One region of the Acidiphilium sp. MT5 genome, then DNA from elsewhere that is predicted to be linked to it. Evidence: predicted binding sites of a transcription regulator. Region 1 holds the regulator's gene; the other holds the start of a gene.
The links. Region 1 encodes LexA, which represses DNA repair genes until DNA is damaged. Its sites were predicted from a motif close to TGTTCTANNTANGTTC; they were not measured.
Positions count from the first base shown of each region.

Region 1 (11,672 bases):
TTGGCCTGGGCGTTCGGGCGAATTTCGCGATAATCGGGATCGAAAATGATGTACTCATCGTTATAAACATGGCGTTTGAAATCTTCGGGAGTCCATTGATGCATCGCCGGGGCAAAGCAAAAATGGCATGATTGGCAGAGTGCGTAATAGATCGCGAGGCCGATCGGCACATAATATTTGCCTCTCAATTCCTCGCAGGATTTGGTGAAATCAACAACGTCGAGCAGCCGCGTTGCGGACTGACAGACCGGGCAAGGCGGGGTGTGCATCCGTGGTTCATTCCTCATCGGCGTGATCGCTGTTGGCGGGCCAGGAGAGATTACAAAAGTTTTGAAGATGTGTCGAAAAATTTATGGCGCGCGGAGATGCACAGTGCCAAATGATGATGCCTCAAGGCGCTTTGAGCACAACAATGGGATCAAGCGGCGGCGGGCCGGGTAAAGGAAGATCGTCTGGTTCACGGCGAATTTTTATCAGGGTAACCATCAGAAAGATTTCCATGCCGACCAAAAGCAGACAATAGCCGGAGACGACGCTCCAGATCACTAATAATTCAAGGTGGCTGGCATGGTTATGCTGCAGCGAGGGGGTGATGAGTTGAAACAGCCGTAGCACCCCAAAAGAAAGCCCACCCAGCACCGCAGCACAGGCACCGAGCGACGTCAGCCGTCGGCGCTTTGACGCTTTCGGAAGGTTGGGGAATTTTTCGCCAGCGGCCATCCCACTAACATAGTGGATTCATCACTCAAAGACAATGATAAAAAACTGTCACGGTTCAGCGTTGGTTGCCAAGGTCGTTGAACAGCGCGCCAAGCTGCTGCGCCCGCGCGCGGGTGAATGGATCGGGCTGGCTGGTGATCGTGGTTGGTGCAAACCGGCGCTGGAAGGCGGTGATGCGGGCGTCAAGCGGGGCGGCGGGATCATAGCCGATGGCGGTGAGGATTGGGTTGAGGTCAGGTTCAAGGTCCGGGATCAGATCGGGCGCGTCGGGCTGTGTGCTCGGATACAGGCCGATGCCGTGGGCGGCGAGGGTGGGCCAGGGGAATAATTCGCCAGGGTCGGTCTTGCGGGTGGGGGCGATGTCCGAATGCGCGACGATGTTTCGCGCCGGGATCGGATGGCGGGCGAGGATTGCTTGGCACAGGCCGATCAGGGCGGTGATTTGCCGGGCCGGGAACGGGCGGTAGCCGTGCTCATGGCCGGGATTGACGATTTCGATGCCGATGGAGCGATCATTCAGGTGCGATACGCCGCGCCAATAGCTGAGGCCGGCGTGCCAGGCGCGGTATCGCTCGGGCACCAATTGTTCAATCGTGCCATCTTCATCGATCAGATAATGGGCGGAAACTTTCGCTGCGGGGTCGCACAGCCGGGCGCGGGCGGCCTGCGCGCTGTCCATGCCGGTGTAATGCAGCACCAGATGATCAAGGGGCGCGTTGGCGGGGCGATGATCGAAATTGGGCGAGAGTGAGTGCCCCAGATCGGCATCAAGGTGGGGCATGATCGCGCTTGATGCGGTCATAGGCGGCGTTGATCCGGGCCACGCGCTCGGTGGCGCGGGTGATGAAATCCCCTGGCACGCCACGGGCGGCGAGCTGATCGGGGTGGTTCTCGCGCATCAGCTGCTTCCAGCGGGTGCGAATATCCTCAAAGCTGGCATTCGGATCGATGCCGAGCACGCTATACGCGTCCTCCTCATCGAGGGCGAAGCGCGAGGGGTTGGCGGCGCGCGCGCGTTCAACTTCGTTCAAATCGAACAGCACGCCGATGCGGGTGAGCATGTCGGTCTCGCGGCCATTGATCGGCCCGTCGGCGCGGGCAATGGCGTAGAGCGCGCTGAGCACCTGTTCGAGGGTGGCGCGATTATCGGCAAAGCTGGCGGCGAGCTGGCGGGCATATGGCTCAAAGCCGGTGGCCTCGTTGCGGGCTTGATCGAAAAGCTGGCCGATGGTGGGCACGGCGGCGTCATCAATGCGGAATTGGCGGCGGAACGCATCGATCTCCGGTCGGGTGACCGTGCCATCGCATTTGGCGAGTTTGGCGGCGAGCACGGTGACGGCAATGGCGAACACTTGATCGCGCCGACCGATCAGCGCGGCGAGGCGGGCGCTATCGAGCGGCAGCGCCCGGCCAAGCTTGGCGCCGACATTGCCGAGATCACCGCGATCCGCCGCGTGGCCCACCGCGATGCCGGCCATGGCACCCACCGGCCCGCCCATGACGAACCCGGCCGCACCGCCAATGATTTTACCCCATAAGGCCATAATGACTATATCGGGCGTGCGACGCGCAACGTCAAAGGGGGCGGATTAATATCGCCGCAACAGCCCGACCAGACGGCCTTGGACTTTGACCCGCTCGGCGGGCACGATGCGGGTTTCATAGCGGGTATTGGCGGGTTCGAGGGCGATGGAATTGCCTCGGCGGCGCAGGCGCTTGAGCGTGACTTCGCCATCATCGATCAGGGCAACGACGATCTGGCCGCCCTCCGCAGTGTCACCTTTGCGAATGATTGCGGTGTCACCATCGAAAATCCCGGCCTCGATCATGGAATCGCCCACGACTTCGAGCGCGTAATGCTCACCGGGGCCGATCAGGGCGGCGGGAACCGCGATTTCGGCATGGGCCTCGCGCAGCGCCTCAATTGGCTGGCCCGCGGCGATGCGGCCATAGAGCGGCAAGGTGATCGCGGCGGCTTCGGCGGCGGCGTGCGCCCCGGTGAAGCGGGTGGAAAAATCACCCCGGATCACGTTGGGGGCGAAACGCGATGCCGTGGGGCGCGGGGTTGGCTCAACCTCGATCGGGCGCGATTGCGGCACGGCATCGGCGGGTAGGCGCACCACTTCGAGGGCGCGCGCGCGATGGCGGTGCCGGCGCAGAAAGCCGCGCTCTTCGAGGGCGCTGATCAGCCGGTGAATGCCGGATTTCGATTTCAGGCCAATCGCGTCTTTCATTTCCTCGAAACTCGGCGAGCAGCCGGTTTGGCGGAGATGCTGGTCGATGAAGGCGAGCAGATCGTGCTGTTTGCGGGTGAGCATGGGCAACCTTGTTAAGGTGAGCGTGTTTTGGGGGGTGAGACGAGCGCCGATAAACCAGAACAAAAGGACAACGATGTTCTAGATATGTTTTCCGCGTCGCGTCAAATGATTTCGAACAGCGCGGTCAAACGGCTTGTCCGAACCGCCTGTCTCATCTCAGCTTTCTAATCCGCCGAGGTGAGGCGGAATTCGATGCGGCGGTTTTGCGCCATGGCGGTTGGCGAGGTGCCTTGCGCGATCGGGTGAGCGGCGCCGAAACCAGCGGCAATGACCCGATTTTTCGGCACGCCATCTTGCACCAGCACATGCAGCACGGCGAGGGCGCGCGCGGTCGAGAGGTCGAAATTATCTTTATACGGGCCGCCGGTGATCGCTTCCTGATCGGCAAAGCCATCGACGCTGAGCACCCAATGCAGGCCGGGCGGGATTTTTTTGGAAATATCCTTGATCGCTTTGGCGACCACGGCGATTTTCTGTTGCCCATCTGGCGAGAGTTTGGCGGAATCAGAGGGAAACAGCACAGCGCTTTCAAACACGAAGCGATCACCGACGATTTTGATGTCTTGCTGGCCAGCGAGGGCTTTGCGCAGCTCGCCAAAGAAGTCGCTCCGATATTGCTGCAGTTTTTGCACCTGCCGGGCCAGCGCCGCGTTGAGCTTTTTGCCCAGATTGACGATTTGCACGTGCTGGGCTTGGTCTTTTTTGGCCGAGGCATCAAGGGCGGCGGCCAACCCATCAAGTTGCAGGCGCAGGGCTGCGATTTGCTCATCAAGGTTGGTGACTTGGTTTAATTCGGCGGCGTTGAGCTGTTCCTGGCCCGCCTCCTGCGCGCGCACGCTGGCGAGGCTGGCTTGCAGCCCGGTGATTTTGGTCTCCAGCGAGGCATTTTTGGTTTGTTCGAGCGAGAGAATATTCGCCAATTGCGACACATCGCCGCGCAGCGAATCGATGGTTTTATTGCTGCCCGACAAGGCGGCGGAGAGAAACGCTTCGGCGAGCACAAAGACCAGCAAGACAAAAATGGTGACCATCAGCAAGGTGGACAGCGCATCCACATAGCCGGGCCAGATTTCGAGGCCGTTGCCGCCGCGCCTGCGCGAGAGGAGGGACATGTCAGCGCGCTTCGTCGAACCGGGCGGCGATGGTGCGGGTGAGGATTTTCAAATCCTGCCGTAAATCGCTGAGGCTTTGGGTGCGGCCTTGCTCGCTCTCGGTGATCAGGCGCGCCAGCAGCAATTCGATGTTGCGCAGATGGGCATTCGCGATTTCATCATCCGGGCCGATATTCGCGCGCTGCGCGCTGGCTTGCTCGGCAAGTTTGGTGAGAATTTGCTGACTTTCGCCGATTTTGAGCATGATCCGGTGCGAATTATGGATCGCCTCGGTCAGGGTGGTGATCCGCTCGGTCAGGGTTTGGGTGCTTTGCGCGGTGACGGCGCGGGCTTCTTCGCCGCGCGTCATCACCCGTTGCAGGGCTTCGAGATTTTCTGCACTTTGCTCAAGCAGGGCTTGGACGTAAGCGGGCATCGAGCCTTCGCCCTCCGCGCCGAGCAGGCCGGAGGACACCCGGGTCAGGCCGGCGAGCCATTCTTCCAGATCATTGAAAAACCGGCTCATCGCCTGACCGGCGGTGAGATCGAGAAAGCCGAGGATCAAGGCGCCGGACAGGCCAAAGAGCGAGGAGGAAAACGCGGTGCCCATGCCCTCCAGCGGGCCGGCCAGACCGGCTTTGAGCTGGGTGAACATGGCATTCACATCGCCGCCGGTGAGGTTCATCCCCTGGATCACCGCCGCGACCGCATGGACGGTTTTCAGCAGGCCCCAGAACGTGCCGAGCAGGCCCAGGAAGATCATCACGCCGGTGACATAGCGCGAGGTCTCGCGGCTTTCATCGAGCCGGCTGGCGATGCCATCGAGCATGGTGCGCATGCCCTGTACCGAGAGCGATACCCGGCCCGGATGATCGCTGCGCACGCCGAGCATGCGCGCCATCGGCAGCAATAATTTCGGCTTGGTGGCCTGCTCGATCGAGGCGCGCGAGCGCTGATAATGCTCGACCCAATCGACTTCGGGAGACAGGCGCAGCACCTGGCGCAGATTCCAGCCGACGCCGAAAATTTCGACCAGCACGATCACGCTATTGATCACCGGATTGGCGAGATAGAATTTAGCCAGGGTCGGCGCGAGCAAGGCGGCGAGGCCATAGACCAAGACCAAAAACACGATCATGCGGATCAGATAGGCGGTGGGACGGGTCATGCGTTGGGCCTATGGGGTTAGGGTCAAGATCGCACGCTGGTCGGAGGCTTGGCTGCCGGGGGGCAGAATTTGGCTTTGCACGATGATGCGCGTGAGGGGAATACCGGCCTTGATCAAGCTGTCGCGCACGGCATGGCCGCGTGCGAAGGCGAGGCGATAGGCGCGGCTGGGATGCTGTGCTGTGCCGATGGCGGCGGCGGCAATGGTGATCCGCCGGGTGGACACGGTTTTTTGTGCGGCAAATTGGCGGATTTTGGCGATATTTATCGCACTCAGCGTGGCGCTATGGCTTGCGAAATCGAGCGCAAGCGTTGGTATTATGGGAGGCGTAGGCGGGTGTGCGGTGGCCGGGTTGGCAACGGGTGGTGGTGCGCCGGGTGCGGTCGATTGCGGGGGCGTTGGCGCGGGGGGTGGCGGCAAGGGCAGGGCGATCCGCCGCTGGAGCGGCAGTCTGGGTGGGTTGGGTGCTGGTTTTGGGTGCGGGATTGGTGCCGCTTGGGGTGTTTGTGGACCTGCGAGCTGTTGCAGCGCGTTTTGATTGACGCTCACACCCGGCGCTGCGCCATCAGCCACGTTGATCAGAGCAAAACTGGCCAGAGCAAAACTGGCCAGAGCAAAACGGGCCAGCACAATATGGGCCAACGCCAAGCGGGCGAGCAGGCGCGAACGAGATGGGCGCGGCGTCATGGGCTGGTTTTAGCCCGGATTGGCGTGAAGTCTCAATCGGTCGGCGCGGTGTCGCGCGCTGCGGCCACCAATTCGCGCAGGCGGGCATGAAAATGCGGGTTGGCCGCGACAATCTCACCCTCGATATGCTCATGGCCTGCCGGGTCGGTCACGAAGCCACCGGCTTCGCGCACCAGCAATTCGCCCGCCGCGACATCCCATTTATTAATCCCCAGCTCCCAATAGCCGTCATAGCGCCCGGCTGCGGTCCAAGCGAGGTCGAGGGCGGCGGAGCCAAAGCGGCGCACGCCTGCGACATCGGGCATCATCGCGCCGAGCACGCGGGCGAAAGCCAGCCGGTTGCGCGGCGCGGTGCGGGCGAAGGGAATGCCGGTTGCGAACAAGCCGGTGGACCAGTCCCGCCGGGCGGAGACGCGCAGGCGTTTATCGTTCAAATAGGCGCCGACCCCTTTTTCCGCCCAATAAAATTCATCGAGCGCCGGGGCATAAACCAGCCCGGCGACGATTTCGCTCTGGCCTTCCGGCAGGCGCTTCTCAAGGGCGATCGAGATCGCCCAGTTCGGAATCGCGTGCAGAAAGTTGGTGGTGCCGTCCAGCGGATCGACGATCCAGCGCCACGCCCAGTTGGCCGAGCCGGAAGCGCCGCTTTCTTCCATCAGGAACCCGTAGCCGGGCCGCGCGCGGTCCAGATCCTCGCGGATGCTTTGCTCGGCGCGCAAATCGGCCTGGCTGACGAAATCGGACGGTCCCTTGATCGAAACCTGGAGATGTTCGACCTCGTTGAAGTCACGGATCAGCCGCTTCGCCGCCTTTTGGGCGGCGGCGACCATGATGGTCATGTGGGCAGAGCGGCGCGGGACCATGGGGGATTAGCCTTTGGCGCGTTCGACGTAGCTCGCGTCTTCGGTGCGAACCACCACCCGTTCGCCCGCTTCAACGAAGGGCGGCACCATGGTTTTCACGCCATTGGAGAGTTTTGCGGGCTTGTATGAGGAGGATGCGGTCTGGCCTTTGACCACCGGATCGGCCTCGACGATTTCGAGGGTTACGGTCGCAGGCAGGTGAATCCCCACCGCCTCGCCTTCGACCAGATCGACGATCACGGGCATGTTATCTTGCAGGAACGGCGCCATATCGCCGAGCAGATCAGAAGGCACCATGAATTGCTCGAAGCTCTCGGCTTCCATCAGCACCAGATTATCGCCATCGGTGTAGCTATAGATATAGTCTTTATTATCGGTCATCAGCCGCTCGACCGTATCGGCGGTGCGCCACCGCTCGTTGGTCTTGTTGCCGGTTTTCAGGTCGCGCATTTCCACCTGAATGAAGGCGCCGCCTTTGCCAGGGGTGATGATTTGCTGCTTGAGCACGGTCCAACGGCGGCCGTCATGCTCGATGACTTGCCCGGCGCGGATCAAATTCGCCTGCTGTTTCATGAAAGGTACCATCCGGATTGGCGTTGAGATGGCGCGGCATAGACCCTGGATCGCATCTCGGCAAGGCTCGGTGCCCCCCCAGCGCGCTGGCGGCGCGCGTCAAAACATATCCAAGCGCTGGCGGCGCGCGTCAAAACATATCCAAGCGCTGGCGGCGCGCGTCAAAACATATCCAAGCGCTGGCGGCGCGCGTCAAATCATATCCCAGCGCGCTGGCGGCGCACGCCAAGATGTGATTAGTTTGCACAGTTATTAAGGCAGGATTGGCGTCGAGAGGGCTGGTAAAACGACATATTCCGATTAGACTAAGAGTGATGGAAACGCCGATGACACAGGACTACCCGAACGAGGCGCCGCTGGGCGCGATGGGCGAACCGCCGCTTGAGGTGATGCGGTCGAAATCTGGCGCTTGGCTGCATCAATTCGCCAATCCGGGGCGGTTTCAGCGATTCGTCCAGCCGATCATCCCCTGGCTGAGCGGTGTGGCGCTGGTTTTGACCGTGGTGGGGCTGGTTTGGGGCTTTTATTTTGCGCCGCCCGATTGGCAGCAAGGTGTCACCGCCCGGATCATGGATGTGCATGTGCCTGCCGCCTGGGTGGCGATGAATGGCTATGCGGCTTTGGCGATTTGCTCGCTGCTCTCCATCGTGTGGCGTCATCCACTCGCCGATATCGCGGCGCGCGAAATCGGGCCGGTGGGGGCGGGGTTCACGGCGCTGTGCCTGATTACCGGCTCGCTCTGGGGCCGGCCCGATTGGGGCACCTATTGGGTTTGGGATGCACGGCTGACCTCGGTGCTGATATTGTTGTTCCTTTATCTCGGTCATATCGCGCTGCTGCGCGCCTTTGATAATCCCCAGCACGGCTACCGCGCGGCGGCGATTTTGGGGCTGGTGGGTGCGATTAATCTGCCGATCATCGTGTTTTCGGTCTATTGGTGGAATTCGCTGCATCAGGGCAATTCCATTTCGCTCACCGGCCCGTCAAAGATTTACATCACCATGCTGCTGCCGCTGCTGGTCTGCACGATTGCGTTTTATCTGGCGTTTTTGGCGATGGTGCTGGCGCGAATCTCAAGCTTTATCATGGAGACCAAGGCGCGCAGCCTGTTGCTGGCGGCGGCGGAAGGGGGCCGGTCATGATTAAGGATGTGATGCCCTTCGTCGAAGGGGCGTATGGCGCGACGGTGCTGATTATCGGTTTTCTCGGGTTGGGCGCGTTTCTGCGCTATCGGGCGGCGCGCAAGCGTTTGGCGCAGGTTGAAGCGCAATATGGGCGGGTGCGGTCATGATGACACGAAAGGCGCGGCGTTTATGGATTGTGGTGGTGTGCGGGCTGTTTGCCTCGACCGCGACGGCCTTGATGCTGGTCGCGTTCCGCTCCAGCCTGTCCTATTTTTTATCGCCGCAGGAAGTGCTGGTGAAGCATCCGCGACCGGGTGAAGTATTTCGTCTGGGCGGGGTGGTGCAGGTGGGCACGGTGGTGATGTCGCACCGCGACGGTAAACCCTTGACGCGGTTTCGGATTACCGACGGCCAAGCCTCGATCCCGGTGGTGTTTACCGGCATTTTGCCGGATTTGTTCCGCCAGGGGCAGGGGGTGGTGACGATTGGCAGCATGACCAGCCATGGCGAGGTGTTTCGCGCCGATACGGTGCTGGCCAAGCACGGGGCGAGCTATATGCCCGCTGATGTGGAGCAGGCGTTGCGCGCTTCGGGCAAATGGAACCCAAAATTTGGCCCCGCGCCGAATGCCGCAACCTGGGATGATAAAACACCGCAGCAAATTGCCGCTGCGAAAGGATAAGTCAGCATGATTCCGACATTAGGCCATTTCGCGTTGGCATTGGGGTTCGCGATTGCGGTGGCGCAGGCGATGATCGGGCTGTTTGGGCCGAATTTGCGCAACCCTTCGGTGCTGCGCGCCGCACCCGCTTTGGCCATTGGGCAATTTGGCATGCTGGCGGCGAGTTTCGCGGCTTTGGTATGGGCGGGCGTCGTGTCCGATTACACGGTGAAAAACGTCGCCCAATTTTCCTCCAGCACCACGCCGCTCTTATACCGGATCACCGGAACCTGGGGCAATCATGCCGGCTCGATGCTGTTATGGTGCTTGATCCTGGCGCTGTGCGGGGGCGTGGTTGGGGTATTTGGCCGCACCATCCCGACGAGTTTGCGCGCCCGGGTGTTGGGGGTGCTGGGATTGATATCAGCGGGGTTTTTGCTGTTCACCCTGACCGTCTCGGACCCGTTCGTGCGGCTGTGGCCGCCGCCGTTGCATGGGGCAGGCGTCAACCCGATTTTGCAAGACCCTGGCCTCGCGGTGCATCCGCCGATTCTCTATACCGGCTATGTCGGGTTTTCGATTGCGTTCGCTTTTGCCGTCGCAGCCCTGATCGAAGGGCGGGTGGATGCGGCTTGGGGGCGCTGGGTGCGGCCTTGGACCATCGTTTCCTGGTGTTTTCTGACGGCGGGCATCTGTTTTGGCTCGCTCTGGTCTTATTACACGCTGGGCTGGGGCGGGTTTTGGTTTTGGGACCCGGTGGAGAATGTTGCACTCCTGCCCTGGCTGACCGGGACCGCGCTGATCCATTCGGCGATTGTGGTGGAAAAGCGGGAGGCGTTGAAAACTTGGTCGGTGCTGCTAGCGATTGCGACATTTTCGCTGAGCCTGTCCGGCACCTTCCTGGTGCGTTCGGGCCTGCTCAATTCGGTGCATGCTTTTGCGGTGTCGCCCAATCAGGGCTTGTTCATTCTGGTGCTGCTCGCCCTCACCGTCGGCGGGTCGCTGCTGCTATTTGCCATTCGCGCGCCGGTGTTGGCGGCATCGGGCGTGTTCGCGCCGGTCTCGCGCGAGGGCGCGTTGATTTTGAACAATGTGTTTTTGTGCATGATCGCGGCGGTGGTGTTCACCGGCACGATGTATCCGCCCTTTGTTGATTTGTTGTTTGGGTTGCAGCTCTCGGTGGGCGCGCCGTTTTACGATCAGGCGGCATTGCCGCTGGTCGCGCCGTTGATTTTGGCAATGGCGGTGGGGCCGTTGCTGGCCTGGAAGCGGGCGGCGATCATGCCGGCATTGATGAAGCTGTGGGCGGTCGGTTTGGTGTCCTTGGTGGTGCTGGCGGTGGTTTTGCTGCGCGGCCACGCCATTGCGGCGCTGGGTCTCGCCGGTGGGGCCTGGGTGGTGCTGGGCGCGCTGGTCGATTTGGGTGAGCGGGTGCGGCTGTTCCGGGTGCCGGTGCGCCAGTCATTCTCGCGGCTATTCAGCGTGCCGCGCGCGGCCTATGGCGCGATGATGGGGCATTTGGGCTTTGGCGTGACCGTGCTCGGAATCGCGGGCATGGCGACGCAGGTTCACGTGATTACCGTGCTGCATCCGGGGCAGGGGGTTAATCTGGCCGGCTATCGCTGGACCTTGGAGCGGGTGCAGGATGCGCCTGGCACGGCGGCCTATGCGGCGCGGCAGGCGGTGATCGATGTGACCCGCCATGGCAAGCATGTGATGACCATGCTGCCGGAGCGGCGGTTTTTCACCGCCCAGCATGTCACCACCGAGCATGCGGCGATTCGCACCAATATGTTGTGGGATATGTTCGCGACCTTTGCCGGCGAGGATAAATCCGGCGGTGCGGAATTCCGGTTCAATGTGCATCCGCTGGCGCCGGAGATTTGGCTGGGCGGGCTGATCATGGCGCTGGGCGGTGGCATTTCGCTCACCGATCGGCGGTTCAGGATCGGGGCGCCAGCGCGCAAGCGGGCGGCGGTGCCCAAGCCGGCAGGCACCGAGACGGCTTGAGGATTGCGGATGGATCGGTCTTTGTTATCCCGGCGCTTGCTGCTGGCAGCGCCGCTGGGACTTGCGGTTGCCGGGGGTGTGGGGGCCTATGCGCTGATCGAGCGGGCCAAGCGCGGCACCTATAATCCGCAGGATTTCAACAATCCGTTGGTTGGCCACCGCGTGCCTGGCTTTGCGCTGGATGGGCTGCCGGGGCATCAGGGCTTCGATCAGGCCGATTTGCTGGCGATCCGCCGCCCGGTGCTGGTCAATTTTTTTGCCTCCTGGTGCGTGCCGTGCGTGCAGGAGGCGCCGTTTCTCGATGGGCTGGCGAAGGCGGGGCTGGATATTTGGGGCATCGCCTATCAGGACAAGCCGGAGGCGGCGGCGCTGTATCTTGCCGCGCATGGCAATCCGTATCGGCGTCTGGCGATGGACCCGACCGGGCGAACCGCGATTAATTGGGGCGTGTATGGCG
Region 1 is NZ_BAABMR010000011.1:111,384-123,055, forward strand. Features, by position in the region: gene ACYUCQ_RS12795 (class I SAM-dependent methyltransferase) at 1-269, opposite strand, end outside; gene ACYUCQ_RS12800 (hypothetical protein) at 391-720, opposite strand; gene ACYUCQ_RS12805 (N-acetylmuramoyl-L-alanine amidase) at 776-1,501, opposite strand; gene ACYUCQ_RS12810 (TerB family tellurite resistance protein) at 1,488-2,264, opposite strand; gene lexA (transcriptional repressor LexA) at 2,310-3,038, opposite strand; gene ACYUCQ_RS12820 (peptidoglycan-binding protein) at 3,203-4,150, opposite strand; gene ACYUCQ_RS12825 (flagellar motor protein MotA) at 4,152-5,297, opposite strand; gene ACYUCQ_RS12830 (hypothetical protein) at 5,307-5,984, opposite strand; gene ACYUCQ_RS12835 (inositol monophosphatase family protein) at 6,017-6,847, opposite strand; gene efp (elongation factor P) at 6,854-7,420, opposite strand; gene ACYUCQ_RS12845 (heme ABC transporter permease) at 7,786-8,562, shown strand; gene ACYUCQ_RS12850 (heme exporter protein CcmD) at 8,559-8,711, shown strand; gene ccmE (cytochrome c maturation protein CcmE) at 8,708-9,226, shown strand; gene ACYUCQ_RS12860 (heme lyase CcmF/NrfE family subunit) at 9,233-11,215, shown strand; gene ACYUCQ_RS12865 (DsbE family thiol:disulfide interchange protein) at 11,225-11,672, shown strand, end outside.

Region 2 (11,672 bases), on a different contig from region 1:
GTCGCGATTGATCAGGGCGGCTGCTTTGAGACCAGCCACGCGACCACCCATGACAACCCGACTTATGTGGTCGATGGGGTAGTGCATTATTGCGTGGCGAATATGCCAGGGGCCGTGCCGCGCACCTCGACATTTGCCCTGACCCAGGCGACGCTGCCCTATGCGCTGAAATTGGCCGATCATGGTTGGAAGGCGGCGTTGCGGGCCGATGTGCATTTGCGCGCGGGGCTGAATGTCGCCGAGGGGCGGATTGTCCACCCCGCCGTGGCGCAGGCGCTCGGCGTGCCGGTGTTGGATGCCGAACAGGCACTCGCGGGGGCATAGTCACGGGTGATGGCTGACCACGAGACCGAAACCAGCGAGGAAACGGCGGTTGGCGCGCGGCTCAAGCGCATGCGCCAAGTGTTCGGCCTAACCCAGCGCGAATTGGCGCGGCGGGCGGGGGTGACCAATGGCGCGATCTCGTTGATTGAGCAGGGGCGGGTCAGCCCATCGATTTCATCGCTGAAGAAAATTCTCGATGGCATCCCGATGTCACTCGCGGAGTTTTTCACCCTGGATCTGACCGCGCCGGAGGATGTGTTTTTTGCCGCCGCCGACCTGACCGAAATTGCCTTCGAAGAGCAGATTTCGTTTCGCATGGTTGGGCGCCGCCTCAAAGATCGGGCGTTGCAGATGCTGCACGAGACCTATCGGCCCGGGGCGGATACTGGCGAGGCGATGTTGCGTCATGACGGCGAAGAGGTGGGCATTGTGGTGCGCGGGCGCTTGCTCGTCACCGTCGGTGATCAGGAACAAGCTCTCGGGGCTGGCGATGCTTATTACTTCAATAGCCGGATTCCGCACCGGTTTCGCAACCCGTTCGATGAGCTATGCGAGGTGATTAGCGCCAACACCCCGCCGAGTTTCTGAGTTCTGGCTCGCTTTTTTTGTTGATTAGGCGATCAGATTTCACTAAGGTCAGAAGCGATGGTGATTTTTGGGAATAGTATTCCGCGCGACGCCCATGCCGAGTTGCTCCGGCTCTGCGCGCGCATCGGCTATAGCCCGCATCGCTCCTGATTGTTGTAGCGTGCGGCGTTGTGCCGCGACCTTGCTCTAACATTCGGAGATTACCATGCTCGATCATCCCTCGATTATTTCTGGCGCGTCTGACTTTGATTGGCAGGAAGCCGACGCAGCCCATCATTTGCACCCGTTTTCCGATCATCGGTCACTGCATCAAGGCAAGGTGAAAATCATCACCAGCGCCGAGGGCGTTTATTTGACCGATGATGCTGGCAATCGGATTCTCGATGGCATGGCCGGGCTTTGGTGCGTTGCCGTTGGGTATGGGCGGCAAGAGCTTGTTGATGCGGCGACCGCGCAAATGAAAACGCTGCCGTTTTATAACACTTTTTTCAAAACCGCGACCCGCCCGGTGATCCGCTTGGCCGAGCGGTTGACGCGGATGGCGCCGGGGGATTTGAACCATGCCTTCTTTGCGTGCTCAGGTTCAGAAGCGGTGGACACCGCTTTGCGCATGGCGCGCACCTATTGGATTACCAAGGGCCAGCCACAGAAGCGGGTGATTATTGGCCGTGAATTTGGCTACCATGGCTCAACAACCTTGGGGGCGGCGGCCGGCGGCATGGTGGATATGCATCGCCAAGGTGCGGCGTTGCCTGATTTTGCCCATGTCTTGCCGCCTTATTGGTATGGTTATGGCGGGCAGATGAGCCCTGCCGAGTTTGGCCTCTATGCGGCGAAGCAGGTTGAGGCGAAAATTCACGAGATTGGCGCGGACCATGTTGCAGCGTTCATTGGCGAGCCAATCCAAGGGGCGGGCGGGGTGATTATTCCACCAGAGACCTATTGGCCGGAAATCCAGCGTATTTGCCGCGAGAATGATATTTTGCTGATTGCTGATGAAGTAATTTGCGGCTTTGGGCGCACCGGACGGATGTTTGGCAGCGAGACATTTGGCATCACCCCAGATTTGATGACGCTCGCGAAGGGCATTACCTCGGGTTACATTCCCTTGTCAGCGGTGCTGGTGGGCGACAAGGTTGCCGATGTGCTGATTAATCAGACCGGCGAGTTTTACCATGGTTTCACCTATTCCGGGCATCCGGTGGCCTGCGCTGTGGCTTTGGCCAATCTGGATATTTTGGAATCCGAAGGGCTTGCCGCCCGCGCGGAGCGGATGGGTGTCGCGCTACGTGCCAAATTGACCGAGGCCTTGGCCGACGAGCCGATTATTGGCGAGATTCGCGGCACTGGCCTGATCGGCGCGATTGAACTCACCGCCGATAAACGCACAAGGCGGTTTTTCGACAAGCGTGGACGGGTGGGCATGCTGTGCCGCGATCATTGTTTTGCTAACAATTTAGTGATGCGAGCGGTGCGCGATACCATGGTGTTTTCACCGCCTCTGACCATCACGGAGGCCGAAATCGATGAGTTGGTTGCCCGCGCCAAGCGCGCGATTTTGGCAACCCAAGCCGATGTTCGTTCTGAAATACAGTGATTTAGGCCATGGATATCGTATCATCCCATGAAGATCGGCTAGCCCTGCTTGGTGAGAGCGAGCTGATTGAGGCGTTTATCATTGATGTGAACGGCGTGCCGCGTGGCAAATGGTTGCAGCACGACAAGGCGGAGGCATTGTTAGGCGCTGGTATTGCAATGCCGCGCTCAGCCTATTTGCTCGATATTTGGGGTCGCGATATCGTTGAAGGCGGCATCGCTTTTGATACGGGCGACCCTGATGGCAATTGCATCGCGGTGGCTCACAGCGTGACGCGAATGCAATGGGCGGAGGGGCAAGCGGCCCAGGCGCTGTTGACCATGCGCGAGGCGGATGGATCATTGTTTTATGCCGATCCGCGCGGCGTGCTGAGCCGCGTGCTGGATCGCTACACCGAACAGGGCCTGACGCCATCGGTTGGGGTGGAGTTGGAGTTTTATTTGGTTGATCCGCACCGAACCGGTGGCCAGCGCATCGCGCCGCGCGGTGCTGATGAAAGTGCGTGGCGCGGTTGGCAGACCGACACGATGGGGCTTTGGGAAATCCATGATTATGAGGCGATCCTACGCGATTTGCTGCGCGCGGCTTCCGCCCAGAGCATCGCGCTTGATACGCTGATTAGTGAAAACGGGCCGGGTCAGTTCGAGGTGACGCTCCGCTACGCACCGGATGCGCTGCGGATTGCCGATGATGCGGTTTTGTTCAAGCGCGCCGTGAAACAAATTGCACGCAAGCATGGTCTTTGCGCGACTTTTATGGCCAAGCCGTTTGGTAATTGGGCTGGCAGCGGCATGCATGTGCATATGTCGGTGCTCGATCGTCAGGGTGTGAATATATTTACCGGCGATGCCAGCCGGCCCAGCCCCGTTTTGTATCATGCGCTTGGCGGCGTGGTGAACGCGATGCCGGACACGATGCTGGTGTTTGCGCCGCATGCGAATTCATTTCGCCGGTTTGCGCCAGGCACGCATGCACCGGTGTTTGGTGATTGGGGGCATGATAATCGGCTCTCGGCGGTGCGCGTGATTAATGCTGAGCCACGGGCTGCACGCATTGAACACCGGGTCGCGGGGGCGGATTGCAACCCTTATCTGGCTTTTGCCGCCATGCTTGGCGCGATGTTGGATGGCATGGCGAGCAAGGCCGATCCTGGCCCGGAATCGGTGGGCGACAAAACTGGGGCTGCGGCACCGAAATTGCCGATTGCCTGGAGTGCTGCGACCGAACGGTTTGCCGGTTCGGCCCAGACGGCGGCGATTTTTGGATCGAAATTCCAAGGTATTTTCGCGTCGTGCAAGCGCCAGGAGATCGACGAGTTCCGCCGCCGGATCTCGGATGTGGAGTATGACGCGTATTTGAAGAATGCTTGATGGGAGGATTGAGATACGACTAACAGCCCGTGACTGCACTATCAATCTAACATACAAAAAATTGGTTGGGTTCACATCGTCGCCGAGAAAAGTTTCGATTGTGGAGCCGATCATGACGCTGATAACCGGTAAACTGCCAGCGATAATAAGAAACGATAAGCCAGAAGCACGCTAACCGAGCAACCAAAAACGGCTTTATCAATAAGGGAGCTAAATCGGATGCAAACAGAACTTAAGGCGAATTCGCTATCATTTTTTGAAACGATCATCATGGGGGTGGCTGGTTCGGCGCCGGCATTTTCCATTGCGGTGGCCATTGCTGGTTTGCTGGCGGTGTCGGGCAATGTTTCGCCGAATGCGCTGTTGATTTTCGCCGTGCCGATGCTGGGCATCGCGCTCGCCTATAAAGGTTTGAACCGGAAAATGGCGAATGCCGGCGCGGCCTATCAATGGACCAAATCGGTGATGGGCGGGTTTTTTGGTTATTTTTCCGGCTGGGCGCTGTTGATTGCCGCTTTGGTCTTCATGATTACCGGCAGTGTGCCGCTCGGCACCGCGACGATTGATTTGTTCGATCCAGCACTTGCCAGCAACGTGATCCTGACCACGGCCATTGGCGCAGGTTGGTTTGTGGTGATTGGCCTCGTTTTAATCAGCGGGATTGAGCTGACCAGTAAAATTCAAGTGGTGATGAGCTCGATTGAGTTGACGATTTTGCTGGTCATTTCAATCGCTGCGTTCGTGCATACCGGACATTCAGCGGTCACGCCGTTTTCTTGGTCCTGGTTCGGGTTTAACTATCCGCCCGGCACTTTTGCCGCCTCTTCGTTGATTGTGGTGTTTTTATATTGGGGCTGGGACGTCACCTGTAATCTTTCCGAGGAGACCAAGGATTTGCCGCCCAACTCTGCGGGTCAAGGTGGGTTTTTGAGCGTGTTTGTGACCATTGCCTCGTTTGTCGCGTTCACCGTTGCCACCCTGATGATGTTTTCGCTGGCCAAAGCTAAGGGATTTTCGGATAATTTGATTTACCACGTGGCGGTGGCGGCAGGTTTGGGGAAGGCTGGCGGCTATGCGGCGGCTTTGGCGCTGATACTCTCGAGCATTGCCACCTTGGAGACAACCATGTTGCAGTTTTCGCGCACCTTGTTTGCGATGGGGCGCGATCGTGCGTTGCCCGGCTATTTCGGCAAGGTCAGCCCGCGCACCATCACGCCAGTGCGCACGATGTATCTGCTGCTGGGGGTTGGGTTGGTGATGATTTTTATCTCGAGCTTCATGCCCTCGATTGCGGCGATTTTATCAGACTCGGTGAATGCGATTGCGGTGCAGGTTTGCTATTATTATGGGTTGGCCGGTTTGATTTGCGCTTGGGTTTATCGGGACAGTTTCAAGACAATGTCATGGGATTTGGTGCAATATGTCTTGTTTCCTGGCTTGAGCGGCCTCGCGTTGATCGGGCTTGGTCTGTATGCGATCAGCACGTTTAATCTGACCACCAAAATTGTCGGGATTGGCGGGTTGCTGATCGGGATCGTGTTCTATCGCCCTGCTGGATACGGGCGCTCGACCCCTGAGGCGATAGCCGGCGAATAACATGGATGGTGACCATCAAGGATCGCAACGCGTGAGCCTTGATGGTCAGTCTTTATTCAATCATCGAACAGTGAAAGCTGAGCGCTGACTGGTTTGGCGGCGGGGGGACGGGCGAATTCTGTGCAATCGAGCGGCGGGGGTGTGCGCTCGAGCTGATATTGCCGGGCGGCGCGTTGAAAGCGGGCGGCGAGCAAGGCCGCATACGGGCCTTGGCCGGTGAAACGGCGGCCAAAGGCGGCCTCGTTCAACTGACCGCCGCGCACCTCGCGGATCAGGGCAAGAATGCGCCCGGCTCGATCCGGCACGATCCGGTTGAGCCAATCCGTTATCAAATCACGCACTTCCAGGGGCAGGCGGAGCAGAATCGCGTTGGCGTATAGCGCGCCGGCGCGGGATGCTTCGCGCAGGATTGCTTCCAGCTCGGCATCATTAAGGCCGGGGATCATCGGGGAAGCAAACACGCCGACCGGGATTTTTGCGGCGGCGAGGCCCGCGATGGCCTGCAGACGGCGCGCCGGGGTGGCGGCGCGTGGCTCCATGGCGCGGGCGAGACGCGGATCGAGCGTGGTGATCGAGAGATGTACGCGCGCCAGGTTACGGGCCGCCATGCGCTGCAAAATATCGATATCGCGCAACACGCCGGCGGATTTGGTGACGATGGTCACCGGATGGTTGAACCGGTCGAGCACTTCGAGCACGGCGCGGGTCAGGCGTAATTGGCGCTCGACCGGCTGATAAGGATCGGTATTGGAGCCGAGCATGATCGGCGCGGGGCTGTAGGATTTACGGGATAATTCGCGCTCCAGCAGGCTGGCGGCGTCCGGCTTGAAAATCAGCTTGGTCTCGAAATCAAGCCCTGGCGAGTAGCCGAGATAGGCGTGGCTGGGCCGCGCATAGCAATAAACGCAGCCATGTTCGCACCCGCGATACGGGTTTAAACCGCGATCAAAACCCAAATCCGGGCTTTCGTTCCAACTGAGGATGCTGCGCGAGGCATCGCGGATGAGAACGGTTGGCGCGGGCGCTGCCGGCTCGGCCAGCGTGTCCCACCCATCATCGAAGGCTTCGGCGTGGTGTGTCTCGAACCGGTTGGCGGGGTGGTGTAACACACCCCGTCCGGGCAAATCAGCGTGTTGGGCGATCACCGATTGCATGTTCATGCTCCGTTCCTGCCCGTTCAACCATAGACGGCGATTTCGGTCAAGAACAAAATACGAACTGTGTCAGATTTTTGCTGCGGCGCGTCATTGCCACCGCATTGGATCAGTGCCGACCGTAATTATCCTCCAGGCGCACAATGTCATCCTCGCCGAGATAGGCGCCGGATTGGACCTCGATCAAGGTAAGCGGGATTTTGCCGGGATTTTCCAAGCGGTGGACGCAGCCGAGCGGCAGATAGAGGCTTTCATTTTCCCGCACCAGATGGGTCTCGGCGTCACGGGTGACCAAGGCGGAGCCAGCGACGACCACCCAATGTTCAGCACGGTGGAAATGTTTTTGCAGGCTGAGGCGTGCGCCCGGATGCACCACGATACGCTTGACCTGGAACCGCTCGCCCTCGATCAGGCTTTCATAAAAGCCCCAGGGACGATAGACGCGGGTATGCGCATCGGCTTCTTGGCGCTGGGTTGCGCGCAGGCGCTCCACCACATTTTTGACGTCTTGCGACCGGCTGCGGTCGGCGACTAGCACCGCATCCGGCGTGGTGACCACGATGACATCGTCAAGGCCGAGCAAGGCGGTAACTGCCCCTTCGCTGCGGACATAGCAATTGCGCGAATCCTCGATCAGCGCATCGCCGACCGCTGCGTTTCCCTGCGCATCCTTCGCCGCGATTTCCCAAATGGCCGACCAGGAGCCGACATCCGACCAGCCCAACGTGGCGGGGACCACAGCCGCGTGAGTGGTTTTTTCCGCGATGGCATAGTCAAAGCTGATCGAGGGTGCGGCGCGGAATTCGGCGGCGCCGAGGCGAATAAAGTCCAAATCCGTGCGACTCGCCGCAAGGGCCGCACGGGCGGCTTGCAGCACGGCGGGCGCCAAATCGGCAAAACTGTCGATCAAAGTGCGGGCCGAGGCGACAAACATGCCGGAATTCCAGCAATGTTTACCATCCGCAATCAAATGCGCGGCTTTGGCTTGGTCCGGTTTTTCGATGAAACGGGCAATTCGGTAGGCTCCGGGCACGTCAGCCAATGGCGCTCCTTGCTCGATATAGCCATAGCCGGTTTCTGGCGTTGTTGCCTGCATGCCGAATGTCACGATCAGGCCGGTGCGGGCGGCCGCGGCGGCGATGGCCAAGGCGCTGGCGAGGGCTGCGCTATCGGCGATGGCGGCATCGGCCGGCATGATCCAGAGCAACGCATCCGGGTCGCTTGAGGCGGCGAGCGCCGCAGCGGCGGCGATGGCCGGCGCGGAATTGCGGCCTTCGGGTTCCAGCAAAATTTGCGCAGCGAGCGGGTAGCCGGCGCGGAGCTGTTCGGCGACGATGAAACGATGATCCTCATTGGCAACCACGATGGGCGGGGCGAAGCCAGGCCCGGTGGCGCGCGCTGCGGTTTCCTGCAGCATGGTGCGCGCCGAAATCAACGGCCAGAATTGTTTGGGATAGGATTTGCGCGAGACCGGCCAGAGCCGTGTGCCAGAACCGCCACAGAGAATGACGGGTACGATGGTCGATAATGTTTGAGTCAGCGATTTTGCCATAATTAGGTTCCTCAATCTCGGCAAACCATTGCCAGTCACGGAGCGAAACGTCTAGCGTACCCTCCGAATCGAACGGGGGAGGCCCGGATGAAATATCGATTGGACGATCTGACGAGCGCCGAGTTCAAGGCGATGCAACCCAGCAACCCGATCATCCTGTTGCCCATGGGCAGCACCGAAGATCAAGGCGCGCATGCACCGATGGGTGATTTTCGCCTGACCAGCATGATGGCACAACTCATCGCCAACGCGGCGAGCTCGGTAGGCACCTATTGTTTGGCCGCGCCCACCGTGCCGTTCGGGGCGGCGGATCATTTTGCCTCGGCCCCCGGCGCGATTGCGCTGCGCCCGGCGACTTTGGGGCTGGTGCTGGCGGAAATGATCCAGAATCTGCTGGATCACGGATTAACCCGGCTGATGGTGTTAAACGGCCATGGCGGCAATGCGCCGGTGGTGCATGAGGTAACCAGGCAAGTGCGGCGCGAGGGCGGGCCAATCATTCCCTCGTTTCCGCTCTGGCAGGTGGCCAAGCGGGTGATGGAACGCCGGATTGGCCCGGCACCGGCGCGATTTGGTCATGGCGGCGAGCCGCTGGCCTCGATCGGCTTGGCGCTGCGCAGCCCCGCGATGCGGCGCGATCTGGCCGTGCCACCGACAAATCCCGGCACGATGCTGGGCTTGCCGGTTACCGATTTTGGCACGTTGGGGTTTGAAGGCATGCCGATCAATGCGCCGGTTGATTACGACCAAGTGGCCCCGAATTCAGCGCTGGGCGATGCGACCCAGGCGGATGCGGCTTTGGGGCTTGCTGTGGTTGCCGAGGTCGTGGCGATTGGGGCACGGTTTTGCGTGCATATGGCGTCGACACAGGCCTGATCGACCCCATCGGTGGTGGTTCCAGCCTGGATTTTGGTGACGATTGGGGCTGCGATCTTTCAGGTATGGCGCACGGCGCTGCAGGCCCGGCTGCGCGGGGTGTTGCCCGTCGGCGCGGCGGGCTTTGTGCGGTATATTTACGCTCTGCCCATTGATGCGATGCTGCTCGGCGGTGTTTTGTGGATTTTGGGTCACGGCATACCGGCAATCCATGCGGAATTTCTGTTGCTGTGCTTGATCGGCGGGGTCGGGCAGATTTTTGGCACCGTTTTGCTGATCCAAGCCTTTGCTCACCGTAATTTCGTAGTCGGAACAGCCTATGCCAAGACCGAGGCTGCGCAATTGGTCGTGATTTCGGTGTTTTTCCAAGGGGCGCATATCGCACCGCTGGCGGTGGGCGGCATTTTATTGGCCGTGGCCGGGGTGTTTGCGCTGTCGCTGGCCGGGCAGGTTATGTCGCTGGGCGCGTTGGCGCGTGCCTCGGTGCAACCGGCGGCTTTGTGCGGGTTGGGTGCGGGGACCGCGTTTGCGATCACCGCCGTGGCCCAACGGGCTGCGGCGCTCACGCTGCCCAGTTCGGTGCCGATCATGCTGCAGGCGGTCTTGATGCTGACCATCACCAATAGTCTGCAAACGCTGATCCAAGGCGGCTATATGGCGTGGCGCACGCCTGCGGATTTACGTGCCGCGCTGCGGCTTTGGCGGCTTGGAGCGCCGATTGGCGTGCTCTCCGCCGGCGGCTCAGCGCTCTGGTTTGCCGGGTTTGCGTTGACCGATGTGGCTTTGGTACGTGGGTTTGGGCAGATTGAAATTCTGTTCACCCTGGCCGTTGGGCATTTTTTCCTGCGTGAGCGCACCAAGCGTGGCGAGGCGGCTGGGCTGATCATGGTATCGACGGGGGTGATTTTGATCGCTGTGGGGGGCGCTACGGGATGAGGCTTAGATCAATATTGGTTTAGGTTGAATCGACAGATTCAACCTAAACCAATGAAATTGATCGGCAAACCAGGATTAGAGCGTGATTGATGATAACCAATCGCGCTCTAATCCTGGTTCAGCGCCATTCTGACCAAGGCGAGCAATTTTTCGAAGCTGGCTTCGAGACTTTTGCCACTGGTGTCGAAAATCAGATCGGCCTTTGCGTAAAAGGCGGCGCGCCCGGCCAGGATCATGCGCAAATCCTCCATCGCGGCATCGCTGCCCTCCAATGGCCGCAAATCACCCTGGTCGATCACGCGTTTCATGTGGTCTTCGGGGGCGGCGCGCAGCCAAATGGTGAAGCAATTACCCAGCAACAGACTGAAATTGGTCGGGTTGGACACCAGCCCGCCGGACGTTTCGATCACCACGCGGGTGGGGTCTGCCAGCACGGCTTCGAGCGCCTGGCGTTCATAGCGGCGGTAAGCCGTCGGGCCATATAAATCCTGGATTTCGGCGAGCGAACCACCGGCGATGCGGGTGATTTCGCGCCCCAGCTCAACAAAAGGGCGGCCCAATGCCTGCGCGAGCAACCGACCCAGGCTGGATTTACCCGCGCCCCGCAGGCCGATCAGGGCAATCCGATCGAGCCTCGTGGTGGTTGATGAGGTCGAATCGAACAAGGCTTCGAGGGCGCGCTGGGCACGCTGCAAATCCTCAGCGCCACGACCACGCAACGATTCGCGGATCATCAGCCATTCAGGCGTAGCGGTGGTTTCATCGCCAAGCAATTCGGCAATGGGGCAGTCGAGCGCCTGGGCGACAAGTTGGAGAACGAGCACCGACACATTGCCGATGCCGCTTTCCAAATTGGCCAGATGCCGCTCGGACACTTTGGCGGTGAGAGCCAGCACGCGGCGCGGCATGGCCTTGCGGGCGCGCAACAACCGCACCCGTTCGCCCAGAGCAACCAAGAGAGGCTCGCGGGGGGCAGCCGGTTTCGGAGGACGCATTTCCATCAACAACACCATAGCATCCGCGCCGGATGACGCAAAACGCAGCCTTGGTCAGAGCTCGGCAACGGCGGCAACGCCGGCGACCAGCCGGACGGCCTGGGCGAGGCGCGGCGAGACTTTAAAGCCTCCCGGCAGCGCAATATCGAGATGAGTGCCGTGGCCAATACGCGGTGCGATCAGCACCCTGCCCTTGCCGCGCCCTTCGCGGTCGAGCAAAGCGCGCAACGGGGCGAGGGCGTCGGGCCGGTCAATTTCAATGCGCAGACCCCCACCGGCCTCGGCAGCCGCGCGATCCAGCAAATCGACGTCTAGGGCGGTAACGCGGAGGGTTTCACCGTCCAACCGCAATTCAGTATTGATAAGCAACGCTGTGCCCTCAGTTAGGTTATCGCGCGTGCGGGCGAGAATTTCGGAGAATAATGTGACCTCGAAACTGCCCGCCTGATCGGACAACAAAACCCAAGCCATGCGGCTGCCGGTGCGCGTGGTGCGCTCTTTGCGGCTGATCACCACGCCCGCGAGCTTGGCGCGGGTGATGCCTGCGCGGGCCGTGGGTTCAATGCGGTTGGAGGCGATGACCCCGAGACGTTTCAAGGCGGCGTGATATGTATCGAGCGGGTGAGCGGTGAGGTGATAGCCGATCGCTTCGGCTTCGAAGCCGAGCCGTTCGAGCGGCGGCCA
Region 2 is NZ_BAABMR010000007.1:92,595-104,266, forward strand. Features, by position in the region: gene ald (alanine dehydrogenase) at 1-324, shown strand, start outside; gene ACYUCQ_RS09230 (cupin domain-containing protein) at 334-912, shown strand; gene ACYUCQ_RS09235 (aspartate aminotransferase family protein) at 1,118-2,509, shown strand; gene ACYUCQ_RS09240 (glutamine synthetase family protein) at 2,518-3,879, shown strand; gene ACYUCQ_RS09245 (APC family permease) at 4,099-5,475, shown strand; gene ACYUCQ_RS09250 (PA0069 family radical SAM protein) at 5,532-6,629, opposite strand; gene ACYUCQ_RS09255 (mannose-1-phosphate guanylyltransferase/mannose-6-phosphate isomerase) at 6,739-8,181, opposite strand; gene ACYUCQ_RS09260 (creatininase family protein) at 8,269-9,057, shown strand; gene ACYUCQ_RS09265 (EamA family transporter) at 9,070-9,993, shown strand; gene ACYUCQ_RS09270 (helix-turn-helix transcriptional regulator) at 10,101-10,994, opposite strand; gene dnaE (DNA polymerase III subunit alpha) at 11,043-11,672, opposite strand, start outside.
Region 2: the regulator LexA is predicted to act here: its motif matches at 6,680-6,695, upstream of ACYUCQ_RS09250 (PA0069 family radical SAM protein).